2 regions of the Gilliamella sp. Bif1-4 genome follow, and region 2 is predicted to be linked to the other one. Evidence: riboswitches for the same ligand, from Rfam matches in the RefSeq annotation. Region 2 holds a riboswitch; the other holds the start of a gene.
What was found. A riboswitch is a leader RNA that binds a small molecule or an ion and turns the genes downstream of it on or off. The one in region 2 is predicted to bind thiamine pyrophosphate.

Region 1: linked by a shared signal. The riboswitch ahead of thiM (hydroxyethylthiazole kinase) and the one ahead of thiB (thiamine ABC transporter substrate binding subunit) in region 2 are both predicted to bind thiamine pyrophosphate.

What each region holds. Positions count from the first base shown of each region.
Region 1 is NZ_LZHC01000024.1:43,195-54,547, forward strand. It holds gene A9G25_RS02955 (hypothetical protein) at 226-609, opposite strand; gene A9G25_RS02960 (hypothetical protein) at 634-1,074, opposite strand; gene A9G25_RS02965 (hypothetical protein) at 1,276-1,560, opposite strand; gene A9G25_RS02970 (four helix bundle protein) at 1,555-1,983, shown strand; gene A9G25_RS02975 (AI-2E family transporter) at 2,261-3,292, opposite strand; gene A9G25_RS02985 (heavy-metal-associated domain-containing protein) at 3,854-4,060, shown strand; gene thiD (bifunctional hydroxymethylpyrimidine kinase/phosphomethylpyrimidine kinase) at 4,221-5,015, opposite strand; gene thiE (thiamine phosphate synthase) at 5,027-5,668, opposite strand; gene thiM (hydroxyethylthiazole kinase) at 5,681-6,466, opposite strand; TPP riboswitch at 6,531-6,632, opposite strand; gene trkA (Trk system potassium transporter TrkA) at 6,670-8,031, opposite strand; gene trpS (tryptophan--tRNA ligase) at 8,140-9,135, opposite strand; gene A9G25_RS03015 (phosphoglycolate phosphatase) at 9,159-9,854, opposite strand; gene rpe (ribulose-phosphate 3-epimerase) at 9,847-10,524, opposite strand; gene A9G25_RS03025 (Dam family site-specific DNA-(adenine-N6)-methyltransferase) at 10,561-11,353, opposite strand, start outside.
Region 2 is NZ_LZHC01000024.1:253,831-265,183, reverse strand. It holds gene dinB (DNA polymerase IV) at 1-86, opposite strand, end outside; gene cptA (phosphoethanolamine transferase CptA) at 167-1,873, opposite strand; gene thiQ (thiamine ABC transporter ATP-binding protein ThiQ) at 1,991-2,701, opposite strand; gene thiP (thiamine/thiamine pyrophosphate ABC transporter permease) at 2,679-4,256, opposite strand; gene thiB (thiamine ABC transporter substrate binding subunit) at 4,271-5,266, opposite strand; TPP riboswitch at 5,306-5,414, opposite strand; gene A9G25_RS04010 (hypothetical protein) at 5,579-5,836, opposite strand; gene A9G25_RS04005 (hypothetical protein) at 6,745-8,133, opposite strand; gene rluB (23S rRNA pseudouridine(2605) synthase RluB) at 8,402-9,406, opposite strand; gene A9G25_RS03995 (L-threonylcarbamoyladenylate synthase) at 9,487-10,107, opposite strand; gene rnm (RNase RNM) at 10,217-11,050, opposite strand; gene rraB (ribonuclease E inhibitor RraB) at 11,121-11,353, shown strand, end outside.

The DNA of each region.
Region 1 (11,353 bases), 210 kb from region 2:
AAAAAGTCCGCCAAAAAACTAGCCAACTATTTTTTAAACATTCGATTATCAATGTTTAATTGTTTCATTCTGTCAATCCAAGTCCAACGGATGTAATATTTATGTATGCCACCGTTAACTACATTCTGGCTCAAGTCCTGCCCTTGCCATAAATATTTTTTGAACGATAAAGAGAGATACCATTATCCTTAATTTTTTGATATAATTTATATAGATATAAGTAAACTATTCCTCAACCTTGATAGTATAAATTTTTTTAAACTGACTAGCTGGACAACGCATAGTTACATAAGTAGTTCCTGTAAATTCTATACTAATTGTTCCGTTCACTTTAGGCGTTCCTTTTATGGTGAAATCATTATATGAATTATTCCAATCAAAATAGGATGGAGATAGCTCAAGCCCTGAATTTTTAGGTTTAATATGATAGGAATCACTGCGAACTACACCAACATTAATATTTATTTCAGCATAATAAGGTTTACCAAAAGCGGCATTGGGTAAAGATTTTGGTAGCACTTCAATTTTTTGCCTACAAAAACATCCCATAAGCGAAAAAACTAAAAATAAGTTAATAATTAAAATTAAATAATATCGTGATCTTTTCATATAATTTATCTAGATATAAGTAAACTATTCCTCAACATTGATAGTATAAGTTTTTTCAAACTCGCTACCTGGACACATTGTTCCAAGAGTACCACCATTAAATTTAATAATAATTGTTCCGTTCACTTTAGGTGTTCCTTTTATGGTAAGATTATTATATGAATTACGCATATCGAAATAGGATGGTGATAGCTCAAGCCCTGAATTTTCAGGTTCAATATGATAGAAAAAAAGATCATTTGGAACTATACCGCCATTAATATTTATTTCAGCATAATAAGGTTTACCGAAAAAGGCATTGGGTAAAGATTTTGGTAGTACTTCAATTTTTTGTCTACAAAAACATCCCATAAGTGAAAAAACTAAAAATAAGTTAATAATTAAAATTAAATAATATCGTGATCTTTTCATATAATTTATTGAGATTAATTGAATTTTTATTAAAAATAAGTGTTTTTTAAACACTTTACCCTTTATGTTATTGCCATATATTTTTTATTTAAGGAATTTTACTTACCACCATAGCCGCGAAGGAGTATTGCATAACTTCTCCCAAAGTTCTACCTGAAGCCAACTGGTTGTATACCTTGCCCCATGAAAATAGTTCAAGCTGAACCTTTTCAGTTATTGCTGTTTGTTCTGTTATTTCCAGACCATTGTGTAATTTTAATTTATCTGTCCAAACGATCCAGTGATCTGGATAGGCTCAGCTTGGTTTACTAACCAACATTGCAATAATCGGTCACGATAAGCTGGTGCATAGATTTCGCGTAGCTTTGGGTCGCAAACGGCAAAACGTGTATAGGTGCTTGGTTGGTACTTTTGGTTTAGTACATCGCTTGCTAACTCGTTACAGAGTTCAGCAATGTTAAATAGTGATAACGATTTTTGTAAACTTTGTGCGGTTTGTGTGGCTGCATTTAATAATTGTTTTGTGAGGTTATTATGCATGATGAATTGCTCAACACTGTTAAATCAACTTTTGTTCAACCTAAAATATTTAATGATTTAGTGACATTATACCAATGCTATTGGCAAACGCATTGTCATTTACCTAAATCGTTTAAATTTACCACCGGCGAAGCGATTTTAACCGAGCTTACAGGGGCAATACGCTTTGCGGTATTGTCTAATATCGTTGACCGAGATAACATCGAAGAATGTCAATCAGCCGTTAAACAGTTACAACTTATTCGTGCTTCGTTAGATGTGATTAAAGGGTTGTTGTGTGTGGGTTGGAAGATGAAAATGATTTCGCACGGTGCTTTTGCTTCATTCAACCAATCCATCGACAACATCCAAAAACAGACTACTGGCTGGCAACGTTGGTTTATGGCGCAGGTGGATGATGAGGATTGGGGTCAAGTTAAATAAGTATTTTTAACTTACATCAAGAACAACATTTTGAATGCTTTAGGTTTTGGTGGTAAATAGCACTATTGAAAAAATAGGAGTAAAACATAAATAAAATCAATAGTCTATCGGAGCGATTTTATGCCTTTAAAAAGCACCTACCCCATCAACCAAAACTAACCCTATCAATAACGTGCCTTATGGTATCAATACTGTTTTTTGATATATTCGCTAAGTTTGATGGATTTGTTGGATCTTTTTAGCCAAACATAATAACCCGATTTTAATTTGAATAGATTTAAATAATTCGTAATTCTTTTAGTGATAATTTTATAAACGCATAAAAAATAGGCGCAAAAATTAAACCAATCACACCAAAAAGAGTTTCTAAAAATAGCATCGCAATTAGTAATTCACAGATACCAGCATGGATTTTTGTTCCGACAATTTTAGCATTAAGTACATATTCCATTTTATGGATTAAAATTAAATAAACAATAATTATTATTGAAACAGAAAATGATACGGTAAATGCGACAAAAAAGATTATTGTATTGACAATCAGGTTTCCAATAATTGGAATTAGACCAAAAATAAATGTTGCTAGCACTAAACTTTTACTAAATGGTAAATGAATACCAAACACGGGCAGAATAATAAATAGTAAAATCGCCGTCATTACGGTATTAAATAATGCAATCACAACTTGAGAGATAGCTACATATTGGAAAACCACTACTAATCGGTTTAGGCTAGTTTTCAAGGCTTTAGTCAATGGCCTTTGTGTAATTTGATTATGATCAGCGTTGCGTTGATTTTCTTTATAACCCAGAATTAATCCAATGATCATTCCTACAATTAATATAATTAGATCATGAAACACTTTTTTAATAATAGATTGTAGATAAAACACATGATCTTTAAGGTAAGTCATTATAGTTGATTTAACTTCATCTAGATCATCAGGTAAATAATGGGTAATACTTGTTGGTAGACTGCTGATTACATTGTTGACCAGTAATTTCAAATTTGTTAATGTTTCGGTTGGATGCTTGGCCATATCAACAAACCAAGCAAATAAATACCAAAAGCCACCAATAAAAATGCCAATAATTAAAGTTGTAAGTACCAATACCGAAATTAATTTTGACCTATGGCTAAAACGGATCATTTTTCGTGATAAAAAATCATCTAATTTTTGAGTTAATGTATAGGTTAATAAGCCTGCAATTACTGCTGGCATTAAATGCACTTGCATTAAGATAATGAAACTAACCGAGAACAGTGTAAGACAAAATATGCCTAATTTTTGATTGCTATTAAGTAACATTATTGATTTATTTCCTTTAATAATTAATGCAATATATTGAGTGGGTATATAGCGTAAAAGATAGTTAAAATTGTAACAAATACTCAATTATTTGTCTGCTTGTTATTATACTTGCTAAATAAGGTGAGCTTTACAATGTGTTTTTTGTAGTGATAAAAATAAGTGAATGGAGTTTGTCATATAAACGCTAAGGTATAACGGTGTATAGAAAACAATTGCTTTGTATTGGATTAATAAAACCTGACTCACCAAATTTAGCTGGCTTGACAATAAAATTGAGTGAATCATTATTATACAACATTGTATGTTTGCCATATTCAAGCGTATAATTAACACCATATCTTGCGGGAATGGTTAGTTCACTACCATCAATGGTCAATTTTGTTTCATTAGCGGCAGGATTGTCAATTCAACGTTCGATAGAGCTAGGTTTAAAACATCCTACAAGTGTTAAACTGCAAATTAATAGTAAATAATAAATTATATCGGATCAAATTGGTGATAAAAATTGTCACTTTCGCTTTTTATTTATTCAAAATGATATTGAAAAGAGAGGTTTTTATGAAATTTATAGTCGATAATATGAGTTGTCAACATTGTGTTAAAACAATAACTAAAGCAATCAATGATATTGATCCAAAAGCAAAAGTAACCGTTGATTTGGCCAAACATGAGGTTGATATCGAAAATAGTACTATTTCGCAAGAAGCCGTTATTGTGGCGATTGATAAAGCTGGCTTCCAGTTTGTTGGTGTTGCTTTTGGTTAGTTTTGATAAGATTTTTTGGGCATGAAATCCTTAAACTATCTGATTTGATTATTGTTTTTATATGAAATTTAAACACTAAAAACACCTAAAATTTAAATAAAATCAATCAATCTTCTGTTTTTTTACGAATTTTGATGAAAAATTTATTATTGTCGGCTTATTACCACCAACGGTAAAAATGGTGTGTAGGTCCAATTCCTTTCCCTATATTTAAATCGTTAGCATGACTAATTGCGCCGTGTAGATAATTTTTGGCTTGGGCTATTGCATCTGGCAAGCTGTTTTTAGGTAATAATGCGGCAATCGCTGCGGATAATGTGCAACCTGTGCCGTGGGTGTTTTTTGTTTGAATGCGTGGGGCGGTTATTTTAACTGTGTTATTTTGAGTGATTAAATAATCAGGGCTTTCATTGCTGGGCAAATGTCCTCCTTTCATTAATACCGCTTTACAGCCTAACTTGAGTAATTCATGCCCTTGCTTTTGCATTTCATCTTCGGTTTTAGCTTCATCACAATCAAGTAGCGCGGCTGCTTCAGGTAGATTGGGAGTGATAATTGTGGCTAAGGGTAATAAAAGCTCACGAATAGCTGTTACGGCATCAGACTTTAAAAGGGGATGTCCACCTTTAGCAACCATTACAGTATCTAACACGATAGTAGGAATAGGGTTTGTTTTAAGAAGGTGGTGAACGGTTGCGACTATTTCTTTATTCATTAGCATACCCATTTTTACGCTATCAATTTCAATATCTTGATAAAGTGTATTAAATTGGGCTTCAATAAATTCGGGCGATATAGCTAATACCGCATCAACCCCTTGAGTGCTTTGTGCTGTTAGGGCAGTGATAATTGACATACCATATGCACCAAGTGCAGAAAAAGTTTTTAAATCGGCTTGAATACCAGCACCACCACTAGGATCAGATCCTGCAATGGTTAATGCAATTGTTGTCATGATAGTGTTTCCTATTTAGCTTGTTTGATTTTGTTGATAAGCGATAATGTTGCTTGTTGAATATCTTTTTTGCCACAGATAGCCGAAACCACTGCAACACCGTCAATGCCCGTTTTAATAATGTTAGTTATATTGCTTTCATCAATACCACCAATGGCAACAGCTGGGCACTGTTTTAGTTTGACTAATTCAGTTAATTGTTCAGTTCCTATTGCTACCGTTGCATTTTTTTTGGTTATGGTTGGGAAGATAGGTCCTATGCCAATATAATTAACCTTCTGCCAAGAAACTGCTTCAAGTTGTTGTTGGTTAGTTACCGAAAGGCCTAACCATTTATCTTTGCCGATAAGTTGTCGAGCTACATCAACAGGCAAATCACTTTGTCCAATATGGACACCATCGGCATCAACCGCTAAAGCAATATCTACATGATCATTAATAAATAGTGGAACAGAGGTGTCGCTTAATGCTTCTTTCAATGCTAAGGCAGCGTAGTACCAATCTTTACCGCTAAACTCACGTTCGGATCTTAACTGTATTGCAGTCACACCATTTGAAACAGCAATTTTGGTGGTGTTTACCATGCCATTAATGCCGCCGCATAATAATGGATCAAGGACTAAATAGAGGGTTAAATCCAGTTGTTTTTTCATCTGATTTCCTTATTAAAGCGATGGATTAAATGTTGAGAGTTGATCTAATAGTGATATCGAGAAAGTCCCCAGTCCTTGTTGTTTATTAGCTAGCTCACCAGCTTTTTTCATCATAAAACATGCACAGGCAGTGGCTGATAATGGGTCAGGCGAATTAACTATGAAAGCCGCTACCATTGCAGATAATGAGCATCCTGTACCTGTTACTTTTGTTAAAGCAATATCACCACCAGTTATACTATATGTGCTGTTTCCGTTAGTTATATAGTCAACATCGCCTGTCATTGCGACAATAGTTTGATATTTTTGCGCAAACTCTTGGGCAGCGTTTAAAGCTGATTGAGTTGTGTCTTGACCGTCGGGGCCTTTTGAGAAAGATTTTTGACCATTTAGTGCTAATATTTCTGAAGCATTACCTCGTATTACTGTGGGATTAAATGATAATAATTGATGTGCAATTTCAGTTCGATAATTAAGTGCAGCTCCTACAGCAACAGGATCGAGTACCCATGGAGTTTGTGTTTGCTGTGCCTTGTCGGCCGCTAATAGCATACTTTGGGCTGTGTTGCTGTGAATAGTACCAATATTAATCAGTAAGCTATCGGCAATGTTGACAAATTCAGCAACTTCTTGTTCGGCAATCACCATTGCTGGAGAGGCACCAATAGCAAGTAGCACATTAGCGGTAAAATTTTGGACTACATCATTAGTAATGCAATGCACAAGTGGGCGTTGTTGTTTTATATGATTGATAAAAGGAGCAGTTTGGGTAATTTGGAATGATTTGGTTACTGACATATTTCTTCCTTTCTTACTGATTTATTAGTTCTATAAATGTCGGGAAGAATTTGCCAGTTTAAGGCTTTTATGGCTTAGACTTCCCTACGCTGGTATAATCCAGATCAGGTTCAACGGGTGAAATCTCAGTTTTTTGTTTAGACAAAAAACACCCCGAGTCAAAATGATTTTTTATTATGAACTGATTATTTGTTTTTAACAAGCTATTGTAATAATCTTTCAATATCGGTAATTGCTTTTCTATCTGGTAAGAAGATGATTAGATGATCATTGTCTTCAATGGTTAAATCAGTATTAACGATAATAACATCTTCTCCACGCACTACAGCTCCGATGGTTGCACCCGATGGGAGTTTTAGACCATTAATATTTTTGCCAACCAGTCTTGATGTTTCACTATTACCATTGGCAATAATTTCGACAATTTCGGATTCCCCTTGTCTTAATGAAACAACTTTAACAACCCCAGTTTGTCTAACATGGCTTAATAGCTCAGATATTGTGGCGTGTTGTGGAGAAATCGCAATATCAATCACACTATCATTAATTAGTTCAAGGTAGGCTTGGCGTTGAATTAGTACAATTACTTTTTTTGCTCCCATTCTTTTGGCTAACATGGAGGACATGATATTGGATTCATCATCACTGGTAACAGCAATAAATAGATCAGTAAGTTCAACTTGTTCTTGTGAGAGTAATTCCTGATCCGATGATTCACCATGTAATACTGTTGTATTAACGAGTTGCTCGGCAATTAATTCGGCTCGTTCGGCATTCCGCTCTATTAATTTGACTTGATAGTCATTTTCTAAACGTTTTGCTAGAGCGACAGCTACACCACCACCGCCGCTGATAATTATTCGTTTATATGGTTTTTCTAACCGTTGTAACTCACTGGTCACTGCTTTGATATTAACGGGTGGAGTTATAAAGTAGACCATATCGCCTGCTTCGATAAGTGTTGAACTAAGCGGGCGGATAAAACGATTTTTACGGTAAATAGCAACTACTCGAGCTTCAACATGTGGTAAATGTTCTTTGAGTTCTGATAATTCACTACCCACTAAAGCACCGCCATAATAAGCGGTAACGGCAACCAAACAGACACGATTGTCGTAAAAAGATGCAAATTGTAGCGAACCAGGATATTGTACTAATTGACTAATATGGTTGGTGATAAGATTTTCTGGAGCAATGATATGATTGATATTAATACAATCTTTATTGAAAAGAGGGTAGTTTTCGTTATTGTATTCAGGTGATCTAATGCGCGCAACTTTTTGTGGAATATTAAACATGACATGCCCAATTTGGCAGGCCATCATGTTGACTTCATCAGAGTTAGTTACAGCAACAAGCATATCAGCTGATTCAGCACCTGCACTTTCTAAAACTTGTGGGTAAGATGATTTTCCGCAAATCACCTGTAAATCAAAACGTTCTTGTAGTGATTGTAATTTATCATAATTTTCATCAATCACCGTGACATCGTTTTGTTTTTCAGTAACAAGATATTCAGCAAGCGCACTACCTGTTTGTCCTGCACCAAGAATAATAATCTTCATAACTAACCTGTATATTTAAATGGCTTTAATTGTTACCCATTTTCCTTGTATATTAAAGCCATTGCATACTGTTTTATTTTTAGTAACAATCAGTTATTAATTTTTCAATTATACAAAACCGATTGCATCATAAACTTTTTTCAAAGTGGGTTCGGCTTTTGAGCGTGCTTTTTCTGCCCCTTCTTGCATTATTGAAATTAGATAACTCTCATCATCTCGATACTGATGATACTTTGCTTGAAGTGTAGTTAGCATATCAATGACTTGTGTTGCTACTTCGGTTTTAAGATGGCCATACATTTTGCCTTCGAACTCTTTTTCAAGTTCGCTGATAGGTTTACCTGTCACGACAGTTAAAATGTCAAGTAGGTTTGAAACACCAGCTTTATTTTTTAGATCGTAACGTACCACAGGTGGCTCATCTGAATCGGTCATTGCACGTTTTATTTTTTTCTCGATATCTTTTGGATTTTCGAGTAAACCAATTACGTTATTGCGATTTTCGTCTGATTTAGACATTTTTTTAGCAGGTTCTTGTAGTGACATGACGCGAGCTCCCACTTTCGAAATAAAGGGCTCAGGAATAGTAAATATATCACCATAAAGTGCATTAAATCGCATAGCAATGTCGCGTGATAGTTCAAGATGTTGTTTTTGATCGTCACCTACTGGTACTAAGTTTGCTTGATAAAGCAAAATATCCGCAGCCATCAGTACAGGGTAATCAAACAATCCCGCATTGATGTTTTCAGAATGACGAGATGATTTATCTTTAAATTGAGTCATACGGCTAAGTTCACCAAAATAGGTGTAACAGTTTAATGCCCAGCCGAGTTCTGCATGCGCAGGCACTTGTGATTGTACAAAAATGGTACTTTTTTGCGGATCAATACCACAAGCTAAATATAGGGCGAGTGTGTCTAATGTGGCTTTACGTAATTTGTTCGGATCTTGGCGTACGGTAATTGCGTGTTGATTGACGATGCAATAAATGCAATCATATTCGCCTTGCAGAGCCACCCAATTTTTTAAAGCACCTAAGTAGTTGCCAAGTGTTAGTTCTCCTGATGGCTGAGCGCCACTAAATACAATCGGTTTGCTCATAATTTATTCCTAATCTATGCGAATTATTTTTTTGCCTCAGTTTTTGGTTGAGGTAATAATGTTAATATATCTTTAAAATCATCTAGTAAAAAGTCAGGGTTGCTAGTGGCGATCGATATGCCATAGTTATAACCATAGCTTAATGCAACAGTTGGGCAGTTAGCATTTTGGGCTGCAGTAATATCATTTTTTGAATCACCAACAAAAAGTAACTGATCACAAAACAATCCAAATTTAGCCATTACTTGATATAAAGGGGCTGGGTGTGGTTTTAATTTAATCACATCCCCGCCACCAAGCACTAATGAAAAGTACTCTTTTATGCCTAAAGAAGTCAGCAAAGCAGGCAAAAATTGTGCGGGTTTATTGGTTACTAATGCTAGTGGATAATTATTATCGTGAAGTACTTTTAAGGTCTCTTTAACGTTGGGAAATAGCTTTGTTTCTGCATCGATGACTTTATCATAGTGCTGATTAAATAGCTCTTTAGCTTTGGCAAATAATTCTGTTGATGGATCGACTTCAATTGCTTTGAATACTCGTTCTAGCATAATATCAATACCATTGCCTACAAAATTTTTGATTTGTTCGTTGCTGATTGTAGGTAGATTCAAGTCCGCTAACATATTTTGTGTCGCTAATGCTAGTCCTGGTACGCTGTCAACTAATGTACCATCTAAATCAAAAGCTACTGCTTGAATATTTTCTAGTTTATTCATGTTCAACTCCTGCTAATTCTTTACGCATGGCGTCAATAACTGTTTTATAATCGGGTTGGCTAAATATCGCTGAGCCAGCAACAAACATATCGGCGCCAGCTCTAGCTATTTCGGCAATATTGTCAATCTTTACACCGCCATCAATTTCTAAACGAATATTGCGTCCAGATTCAATAATGCGCTGTTTAGCTTGTTGTAATTTCTTAATTGTTGAAGGTATAAAAGATTGACCTCCAAAACCTGGGTTAACACTCATTAATAAAATAATATCAATTTTATCCATGACGTAATCTAAATAATCAAGCGGTGTAGCTGGATTAAATACAATACCAGCTGTGCAGCCATGATCTTTAATTAACTGTAATGAACGATCCAAATGGACAGTAGCTTCTGGATGGATAGATATATTGGTTGCACCAGCTTTGGCAAATGAGGTAATTATCTCTTCAACAGGTGATACCATCAAATGCACATCAATGGGAGCCTTAATACCATAGTTTCGTAAAGCTTTACAAAACATTGCTCCCATTGTGAGATTAGGTACAAAATGGTTGTCCATGACATCAAAATGTATTACATCAGCTCCTGCATCTAGCACTTTTTGTGTATCTTCACCAAGGCGAGCGAAATCAGCCGATAATATTGATGGAGCAATAATGTATTCTTTCATAACTTACCTCTAATAACTTGCCTTATATTTAGCTATTTAAGACTTTTTGTATAATGCTAAAATCTCGTCAATTTTTTTTCTTCCTTTACCAGCACAGCTAATTGAACGTCTCATTTCTGTTCGATAGAGTTTGCTTGCATTATTATAAAGGTTCATTGTGTAATCAGTATAATGATTAGATACAAGCACGGGTATGTTTTTTTTATACGCCATAGTTTCAGCTAATTCTGACAAGTTTTTGTGCTCTTCAAATCCAAATATATTTGAGTAATAAGCCGTAAATCCAGCTGTTTCATTTGGGGGTATATAGGGTGGATCACAATAAATTACTGAATTTTTTGCCGCTGTTTTCATTACTTCGTGGTAAGGTGCGCAAATAAATTGTGCTTTTTGAGCTTTTTCTGCAAAAAAGTAAAGTTCTTTTTCAGGAAAATAAATTGTCTTATAACGTCCAAATGGTACGTTGAATAGTCCATTGTTGTTATAACGACATAAGCCGTTATAACAATGTCGATTTAAATAGACAAATAAAAGCGATCTGATGTACTGATCTTTACTTCCATTAAATACATCACGCAATTGATAAAACGCATCTGAGTGATTATTTTGAGCAACAAATAGTAATCTAAGGTCACGGATAAATTGATCTGGACTTGATTTTAATAATGTAAATAATGAAATTAAGTCATGGTTGATATCCGCTAAGATATAACTTTTATAGTTAGTATTTAAAAAAACAGAACCAGCTCCAACAAAAGGTTCTATTAGCTGATCGCCCTCTGGTAGATACCGTTTAATTGTCTCCACAAGCTCATATTTTCCTCCAGCC
Region 2 (11,353 bases):
ATAGGCATATTGCGATAACGGGGATTGTCTCTCATTTCAACGGCGGCATAAAAACAATCCATATCGACATGAATAATTTTTCGCATAGGGCTTCACAACACTCAAATATAACTGTATAAATATACAATATTATACCTTAAATATTTGTGTAAACAACCTAAGTGAATTACTTAGTTAATTTATCAAAATCAATTAAGCCATTCTTATCATAAGGATCGCCTATCCAACGAATCGATTCATGAAAATTAGGATTAACAATACTTTTTTCAGGAACATATAAGTTATAACTTAATCCAGCTAAATCAGACCAAGTATGAATCAAATCTTGAGTACTAAATTTTCGATCTACATAAGCTTGATAGTTATTAGGATGCGTTGCCACCCATGTTGGCGATTGCCAAAGCATAAATGGCACAGTATACATAGTTTTAGTTGGTGCTTTCTCGTTTCGCCCTAATACATTATGCGGTGGCGTTTGATAAACATCTTCACCATGATCTGAAAAATATAACATAAAACCATTTTCTTTACTGTTTTTGAAGATATTAAACAGTGTTGTTGTGACATAATCATTATAACTTATTGCATTATCATAACTATTATATACATCTACTTTATCGTCATCGAGAGGATATGGAATACTTTCCTTATCTTTAAAACGGTCATACTTACCGTCTTTTGGATAGCGGAACTCGTATTTCATATGCGTACCAAGCAGATGGATAACAATAAATTTCTTTTCAGCGTTGTCAGCCAGCACTTTTTTGAAAGGCTCAAATACCGATTCATCATATTGTCTTGAACTTTGATTACGATCGTTATTCATATAAAACTGTTCATCGGCTTGTTTAGAAAACATAGTCAACATGGTATTACGCTTGGTCATGGTCTGCTGGTTAGTGATCCAGAATGTTTTATACCCTGCTTGCTTCATTAGATTTATTAATGAAGGAGTTTTAAGGTATAAATCGGGATGTCGTTCATCAGCAAAAGTTAACGCTTGTTGCAAAATCTCGATAGTATAAGGTCTTGATGAAATCACATTGTTAAATACAACAAAATCGGCATTATCTTTTCTAAACTGCTCAATTTGAGGTGTGGTACTTCGACCATAACCATAAATACTCATTCTATTACGTGTTGTTGATTCACCAATAACTAACACCAACGTCCTAGGCGTGTTACCGTTAGCATCTTTTAAATTTTCAACAGGAGGTAAAGTGTCTAAATGACTTAAAATATTTTCCATATTATTAAGTTGAGATCGATAAGCCAAATAACTATTAATAAGTTGCCATGGCACAGTCGTTTCCATACGCGTTAGCAAATGAGCTCCAGCTTTTTCAATGGATGATTTTTTTATTGTCACACTAATAAACACAGGCATTATGGCATAAATAGCTATTACTAGTGATACAATCCATTTAGTGGAAGTTTTAATATAAACAGGTCTGACTTTGCTCCAAATATAAATACCCACTAAACTATAAATAATCAGTACTACAGCTAACTTAATACTAAAATACTGCTGAACGAATTCACTCGATTCACTATAATTTGATTCTGCCATAACAAAAAATACACTTTGCGAAAATTCTTGTCGATAAATCACAAAATAACCGACTGAAACCAAAGACAAACAACCGACAATAAGCCCAAAAATAGTCGCAATCTTTTTTGTATAATTAGGAAAAATCAAAACAGGAATAAGCCAAATCAAACTATAGATAATTGAATCGCGAAGTCCAATTGCATTAGAATGCCCCGAAAGAAAAATATATAACTGTAATGCACTAGAAAAATAAGTAAAAAATAAAATATTAAAGATAAGTGCTGACCAGCTAAATTTGTGGGTTGCTTTTATGTTTAGCATAGATATTTAATTTGCGTTCTTATTGATCATTAAATGCAATATACGCTTGGAAGATTAATAAAACCTTAAGCTTTAACCATTTAAATTTAAATATGTAACTTATTAAATGCTAAACTCTTACTTTTTGAGAGAATTTAAACCTAATATCTTTGCAATGTGATTATTTTCAGGTTGTTTTAGTTGGTTAGGTAAACCATTAAAAACGATCTGTCCATTATCTACCACCAAACAACGAGAAAAATAACTAAGCGAATCATTAAGATTGTGTGACACCATCATTAATGTCAAATCGAGCTCATCGCAAATTTGATCAACTAATGCTAACATCTCAAACCGTAATGCTTGATCGAGAGCTGAAAATGGCTCATCTAACAATAAAATAGGTCGACGTTGAATTAAACAACGAGCTAACGCAACACGTTGACTCTGACCACCTGAAAGGTGTTCAGGATAGCGATTATTAAAACCAGCTAAACCAACTTTAGCTAACATATCATCTATTGTTTGGCGCTCCGATATATTTAGTTTTAAACAAGGTTTTATACCTAAACCAATATTTTGTTCAACATTTAAATGATCAAATAAATTATTATGTTGAAATAAAATCGAAACGGGCCGCTTTCCTGGCTGAGTGTGAATCATATTTTGATGATTAAGTAAAATTTGCCCAGAGTTTGGTGAAATAAACCCAGCAATCAAGCTTAACAATGAGCTTTTACCTGCACCACTTGGCCCAACAATAACCACCTTTTCTTTTGTAATGATTTTGATATCAAAATACATTTTAAAATTATCATATCGATAATTAATTCGATTCAGTTCGATCATAATCTATCACAACCAGTAAGCTAAAAGATAATATTAACAATAATGCAGCTGTTACGGTACTTTCATGATAATGATAATGCGATATTTGCTCATATAAATAATAAGGTAACGTAGTAACTGACTGACCTCCAAATAACGCAATAATACCAAAATCACCCAATGATAATATTGCTGAAAAAGCAAAACTTTGGATAATTAACTTTTTTAGTGCTTTATATTCAATTAAATAAAAATGCCAAAAACCAGTAATATTAAGTGACTGGCTTAATTGCCAATAGCGTGATGTAACATCGTACATTGGTGCAGCAAGTTTTTTTAATATAAATGGCAGTGCCATTAAACTGTTACAAAGCATTGTCAAAACACAAACAAAGACAGAACTATAAGCGTACGGAAATAACAGTAAAAACAAACCAGACGCCAGCACCATGCTTGGAATAATTAAAATCAGCGATCCAACTAACATTAACCGATTACTCCAATTTATTTGCTGATTAATCAATAATCGGCTGTTTGTATAAAGTAATAATAAAGCTAGTAGCATTGCAATGCTAGCTGATCCAATAGCAATTAATAACGAAAATATAACTGCACGTTGAAAAGCCACTGAAAAAAATGACCACTGAAAGAAATAAATACCTTTTATTAATATAGTTATGATGGGTAGCAAAATAAATAATGCACCAATAACAATAATAACAATACTGGGCAAAACTAAACTAAACGAAACAGGTAAACGATAATTCTGCTTAATATAGCAAGTGTTAAATTTATAGCTATAATTAAACTTTTGCATCAGCCCCATAAAAAAAGCACAACAAACCAACTGCAAAAATGCTAAAAGCACAGCTTGTATCAGATCAAATTCACGGATTGATTGATAAATAGCAACTTCAAGTGTGGTATATTTAGGCCCTCCACCAAGTGCCAATACAATAGCAAAGCTAGAAAAACAAAGCATAAAAATGAGCGATGCCATAGGAAACAATTGTCGACGCAATAGTGGCCATTCCACCAATTTAAAATAAGTAAAACTCGAAAAATTTAATTGATCAGCTAATTGCTTGTGTTCGACAGGCACACTATTTAAGGTCTGATAAAACAAGCAACAAGCATAAGGGAAATTAAGAAATATATGTGCCAATAAAATACCTTTTAAACCATAAATGGATATCACAAAAGGCAAACCCAAATAATGACAAAACGACGCTAATAAACCATGTTGCCCATAAACAGATAATAACCCCGTTACCACAACCAACGTAGGAAAAATAAAGGTGATAGGCATAATGCGTAGCAATACATTTTTACCCAAAAAATTCACCATCGATAGGGCTTTAGCCATCAATATTGCCAATAATACAGATAGCAATGTTGATAACGTTGCTTGAAATACCGTTATCCAAACAACATGTAATAAATAGTTATCAAAATAAACAGTTAAATTATTAGACTCAAAAGCAACTAAACAAAGCGCAAATAGTGCTGATCCTAATACAACTAAAATCAAGCTTGCAGCACTAATGCCAGGGATTAACGTTCTTAATTTCAACATTATACTGAATAAAACTATTTACTAATGGTGGATTTCCATTCACGAACCCACCTCTTTTGGTTATTTTTAACTTGCTTAACATCAAACTCAAGTGCTTTATTGACTGGTTCAATTTGCTGAAAAGCTTCAGGCAACGTTATATTAATAATCGGATACATGAAATTTTTTTCAGCAAATTGACGTTGTACATCAGGCGTTAATAAATATTGTAAAAAAGCACGTGCCAATTCGGGATGCTGACTATACTTAGTAATACCCGCAACTTCGACTTGGCGATAATGCCCTTCGTCAAAAATAGCAGCAGCATAACGATGATCATTATCATTCATAATATGTGCTACTGGCGAAGTACTATAACTAAGCACAAAATCAGCTTCGCCTTTTAAAAATAGGCCATAAGCTTCGCCCCAACCTTTGGTCACTGTCACAGTATTTTTTGCTATTTTCTGCCATGCAGATGCGGAATCATCACCATATATATTTTTCATCCAATATAATAAACCTAACCCTGGAGTGCTGGTTCGTGGATCTTGATAGATAATTTTCCAGTTGGCTTTATTATCTACTAACTCATGCATGCTGTGTGGTGGATTACTGATTTTTTGTTGATCATAAATGAAAGCGAAATAACCAAAATCATAAGGCATGAAATCACTATCCCACCAGTCGGTATTTAAATTATCTGGTTTAGTGATTTGATGAGGTATAACTATTTGGGCTTGTTTGGCTTGTTCTAAAAAATTATTGTCTAACCCTAAGATCACATCAGCATTGGTTTTATTACCTTCAAGGCGCATTCGATTTAAAACCGCCACCCCATCACCTAATGTAACAATCTCAAGTTCACAGTTACACTGCGCTTCAAACCCCTTTTCAATCTCTTTTCCCGGTCCCCATTCTGAAATAAATGAATTATAACTGTAAACAGTTAAGGTTGGTTTTAAATTGGCAGCATTTGCCATAAAAGGTACCGAAAATAGCAAAGATAATAACGATTTTTTACAAAACATTTTGCCTCCAAAATAGCAAATAAAAGACAAAAGGTTTGAGCAAGAGCAATACTCAAATCCCTCCGCTGGCATGATCCAGTTCAGGTTCGGCGGGTTATGTTATGTTATCTAACATTCTCAGCCCTTCTGGGCACCCCGTTGAGAACATCGATTAGTGTAGAGGTTAGTATGAAGATTGTAAACATCAAAAGTGATAAAAATTTAATGCAGGAACAACCGCTTTATTTATTGAGGTTTAAAAAACGGCTATAAAAAATATACATGAAAAAAAAAACTAACGCCTTATCACTGACAAAAGATATGGCGTTTATATTATAAAGAAAAGGTAGCTATTACCGATTTGGCTAAACGTTTACCTTTACTTAAATTAGTTGATTGAGTAATAAAAAAATTAAGTTGTTTAGTTTCATCGAATGCTCCGTCAAGTTCTCTTGTAGCGAACTGATAACTTTGATTTGAATCTCCTGCTTTCGTACATTCTTTTATGATGGCATGTTTCGTGTGAAAAGTTTCAAGCGATGTTAACTGTTTGTATAACAAGGCTAAATTTAAAAAGCTTATCCCAATCATTTAACTGCGTTTCTACAAATTCGCGACCTTTCTTACAATCAATAACATCTAGCTGAATATTTGGTATCGTATATTTTTTAAGCTCAGAAAATTCAGGATGTTCATTTATAAAATCAACTTTTTCATTAAGCCCTTCTGTTTTTAAAGCTTCAATAAAGCTATCTTCTCGGAATAATTTGATTTTTCGATGCTGCCGTTTACCTCGTAATTCTCGAATAACATTGCCGTATTTGTCATACTGATAATGTCTGTCATCTTGAGTCAGCAGGCGGTTAGCCTTGAGTTTGCTGTGGGATTGTGGTGGTTTGTAGTGACACCATTGGTTTTGTGGGCATGTGATACGTGTTTTAATTCATCAAGAGGTATTTCACTGCCTAGTAAGTTATCTGCCCTCTCAAAATAGAAGTGTTAAAATTGAGATTTTTGTCAAAAACTTTCAGGTAACTATACGTTTTAGTATAAACCTATTTTTTAGTTGAACTAGATTTTCGGTTTTTCTTAATGCGGAATAAATAGCAAAAACAGTCGTTGAGGATTCTAAAAAGTATTTGTAAAAAAACATAGGGTATTTACACTTCATGGTTAAAATGTAGGAATTTCTAGTGTTGTTTATAATAATTTGAAAAAATATTATAAACAATGCTAGGAATCATGCATCAACAAGGCTTCAAGTTTTATTTAGCCGAAAACCGTGTTTGCTAACCAACGCTGTCCCAAAACACATCTTTAATCTTTGATTAAAGATGATCTAATCCAGCCCGTGCTTCTTTATATTGAAAGAATTAAAGCAAACCAGCAAATAAATGAAAAAATTCAGTTTACTCATTGGACTACTCATTTACAAAAATAAGCACCAATGAGTAAGTAGTCTTTATTTAGTTAAGTTTTAGTTATGACATTTATAGTAATTATAGATATGATAAATCTCGAACCATATCTTCAATATATACTTTTAATTCTGTTAATTGCTGGTCTTTTGCTGCTCGAAGCAAGCTATCTTTGGTTTGCAATGTTCCTTTACTGTAATTATGTAAATTTGATGGCACATTGCCAGAATAGATATAATCATGTTTTGCTGATGTTTGTACAACGTTAAATGATTTACTGTAACTATAGATTCCATGAGCTTCAATTTCAGTGGTCAAGGTTAATTTATTGCTGTGAGTCACCGTTTGTAAATTAAATTCTTGATCTTTATAGGTTTTAATTTGCTTTTTATTACCGTTTTCGTCAGCGAATTCAATAAATTTATCAAATATTTTTTCGGTTTTGGTTTCATTGTTAACTGATTTACCAAGATCAGAAAATTCAACATTTGTCGTTACACGGATCGTGACATCTGCTTGCCCTGGTTGGTAGATAACAAATTCTATAAAGTCTTTACTTAATAGATCTGTTACATAAGATTTTAATTCTGAAGAATTATAATAAACTTTTACTTTCCCTTCTCTTTTATATTTATCTGCTTGAAAATTTGCATCGCGAAACGATCCGTATTGGCGATAAGCCGAAGCAGCTGAAGCGTAATATTGGGCTACTTCTCGAAATTGATAACGACGTGTTGCCGTTCGAGCTAATTGTTGTGCTTGTTCATAAGCATTTTCTGCTTGTTGAGTACAGTGTTTTCTATCATTCTCAATAGAAAGTTTGTCACTATCTTTGTACTTGCCAAGAGGCTGATATACTTCCGAGGCATTATTAAATGCATCCGCAGCAGCTTTATAATTACCTTGCTGTGCTAACATTTTTCCTTGGTCATAATAATCTTTAGCAGCAAGTTGCATATATTTTTTATTTGCATTGTTATACAAACTTTCAATGTTTTTATAGTTGTATTGCTCAAATCCTTTTTTGTATAAATCGGCTTTTATTCTATAACTTTTACTATCGGTTCCTGTGATTGAATTACCATAATCATAGTACTCTTTTGCGATACTCTCTTGTAATTTAGTAAAATCATATTTATTATCAAAAAAACTAATTTCTTGGCTATAAAAGCGATCACTTAATCGCAGTTTCATTGCTAATAAATTTTGGTAGCATTCTATTCGTTTGGCATAATCCTGATTATTGGTATTTGATAAAGTTGTTTCATAATGTTGCATAACACTATTGACGATATTTTGTAGTCGTTGTACGTCTTTTTGACCTAATTTTGCAGTACCCTTATCCTCAATACTATCCGCCAATAAGTTGATGCTTTCTAAATATTTTCCTTCTTTATAAGCTTCTTCTGCTGTACGTGTATGACAAGCGGCTAATAAGAACATAAAAAAAACAGCTATAATTATACGCATAATTTTCCTTTCAATTCATTTTAGTTTATTTTTTTGCTTGTTCATCTTGTTATTAAGATGAAAACTGTTTAAATATAGATTGATTAATAAGCTAGTTGGTGAGTCTATTATAAATTAGCGTTAATTTATTAACTTTTTTTGCTAAAAATTGATTAACTAGTTACTCATTATTATTTGGCGATGAGTTTTATTTCAAATATAAAAGATTTGAATTATATTTTATGCAGGCACCCTTAAATAACTAAACTATTTAAGGGCTAAGTTAAGATTATTTTCGAGTTGCTTTTTGAGTTACTCTTTGCCGTGTTGTTTTAGTCTGTTGATTAAGTTTGACTCGTTTAGGTCTTACTATTCTTTTGTCAGAAGAAGAACTTGTGGTGAAACTTTTAGATTCAGGTGGCAAACCGACTAGTTCACGTAAGTAATTGACTGAGTTAATACCAAGTTCTAGCCAAGTTCCGCGTGATAATCCTTTGGGTAAAGTGATATTGCCATAGCGAATGCGTAGCAATCGACTAACTTGCACATCAATAGCTTCCCACATTCTACGAACTTCTCGATTACGGCCTTCTGTTATAACTACATTAAACCATTGGTTAATTCCATCACCACCTTGAGCTTTAATTGATTGAAATGAGGCTGGGCCATCTTCTAGTTGCACTCCTTTACGAAGTTGGTTAATTTGTTGATCGGTCACATTACCAAATACTCGTACTGCATATTCACGCTCAATCTCGTGCCGTGGATGCATTAATCGATTAGCTAATTCACCATCAGTTGTAAATAATAATAAACCCGATGTATTGATATCAAGTCGGCCAATGTTCACCCAACGAGCATTTTTTAATCTAGGTAACCGCTCAAAAACCGTCGCACGTCCTTGAGGATCGTTCCGTGAACAAATTTCGCCTTCTGGTTTATAATAAGCTAGTACTCGGCAAACTTCTTTTTCTTTACTTCTAAGCTGAACTAAATGACCATTGATACGAATTTTCGGATTGGCATTAACATCAACCCGATCGCCTAATGTGGCAATTTTTCCATCTACACTGATTTTACCTGCCACAATCATGGCTTCAATCTCTCGGCGTGATCCATTACCTAAATTAGCTAATACTTTTTGGAGTTTTTCAGTATTATCATGTGCCGATGTTTTGTGTATAATAGCTGGTACTCTTGAGGTTTTTGGTTTTTCATAGAGTTGCTTTTCTTTTGCGTTAACGCTATTTGTCTTTTTGCCAAGTAGTGGGAATGCTGATTTTCTATTTTTCATAAAATCCTCGCTGTTACCTTCTCAGGTATCAATTTTCTATTAATTATATTGTCGAGATATTGACAATAAAAAATGGACATTTATTCGAATGGCTTAGTGTCTCCACTTCCTTTACGAATAATTTTTGGATAATCATTAGTCAAGTCAATTACGCTAGTAGGTTGTTGACCTATATAACCACCGTGCACAATCGCATCAAGCTGATAACCTATTTTATCTTCTATTTCGTCGGGATCGGATTGTGCTTGGTCATCATTAGGTAAAATTAATGTCGCAGTCATTAATGGCTGCCCTAATAATTCGAGCAACGCTAAATCAATTTTATTATCAGGAATTCTTAGTCCAATTGTTTTGCGTTTTTCATTCATCAATCGACGGGGTACTTCTTTACTTGCCTGTAAAATAAAAACATATTTACCAGGGGTATTATTTTTTAGTAACCGAAAAGTTGTGTTATCTACAAAAGCATAACTAGATAGTTCAGAAAGATCACGGCACATCAAGGTAAAATTGTGATTTTTATCGAGTTGACGAATTTGACAAATTCGATCAACACCCGATTTATTGTCTAGTAAACAACCCAATGAATATCCTGAATCGGTCGGAAAAGCGATAACACCACCATCATTTAATATGTTGACAACTTGATTTAATAATCGAGTTTGCGGATTATCTGGATGAATATAAAAAGTTTGACTCATGATTTTCTTCTATATCAATATTATTGTTAATCTGATTTGCATGATTAAATTTTATATCGTTAACCTTATAGTGAAGCACGAATATAAATCGATTTTAATCCAGATTTATTTAGAGTTTCCAATTATTCCAAATGGGTGTAACACTACCGGGTAGTGGGGTTGTTTTCCCTAAATCTAAATAGGTGTCAACACCATGAAAATCCGATCCTTGTGAAGCCAATAGTTCAAATTCATTGGCTAATTTAGCTAATTTTTGTAAATCATCTTGTGTTTGCCTGCTTTGTGAAACTTCAATTGCATCACCACCACTAGCTTTAAACTCACTTATTAATAATTTCAATTTAGTTAAAGTGAGATCATAGCGACTTGGATGCGCAAGCACTGCTTGCCCTCCTGCTGCATGAATGGCATTAACTGCATCTGAAATACTACACCATGTTACAGGTACATAAGCATAACCACCTTTACCTAAGTACGTTTTAAAAGCGCGTTTGACGTCTTTAACATAGCCATTAGCAACTAAAAATCTTGCAAAATGAGCACGCGAAACAATGTCTCCTTTTGCAAATTGTTGTGCTTGTTGATAAGCATTTTGAATACTAACTTTAGCTAATTTATGGCTTATCGCCAACGCTCGATCGATTCTTCCTTGTTCTTGTGATGATAGCAGTGTCGTTAACTCAGGATGTGCAATATCAATATTTAACCCAACAATATGGATTTCGTTGTTTTTCCAAGAAGTTGATATTTCAACACCACAAGCTAATTTAATAGGTAAATTTTCGTTAGCAATCGTTTTTTGAGCTTCAGGTAAACCTTTAACGGTGTCATGATCGGTAATAGCCAAAATAGCAATTTGGTTATCTACAGCTCTTTTGACAAGTTCGCTAGGTGCTAAGAGACCATCCGATGCCGTAGTATGTGAATGTAAATCAACGATCATTTTTTTCTCGAAAATTATTTTTAAACGTGTAATATACCATACAATTTGCTCGACCACTAAAAGGTATATTATGAAAGATCGAATTCGTCTTGCTCAGCAAGATACTCTCGCTATTATTGAGGAGCTATTAGAAGATGGTAGCGATCCGCATGCGCTTTATATCATAGAACATCACATTTCATCACAACATTTTGATAAATTAGAAAAAGTAGCAGTAGAAGCCTATAAATTAGGCTATGAAGCAACCGACCCCGATGAAGATATTGACGATGCAGGCAATGTTGTTATCGCTTTTGATATTGT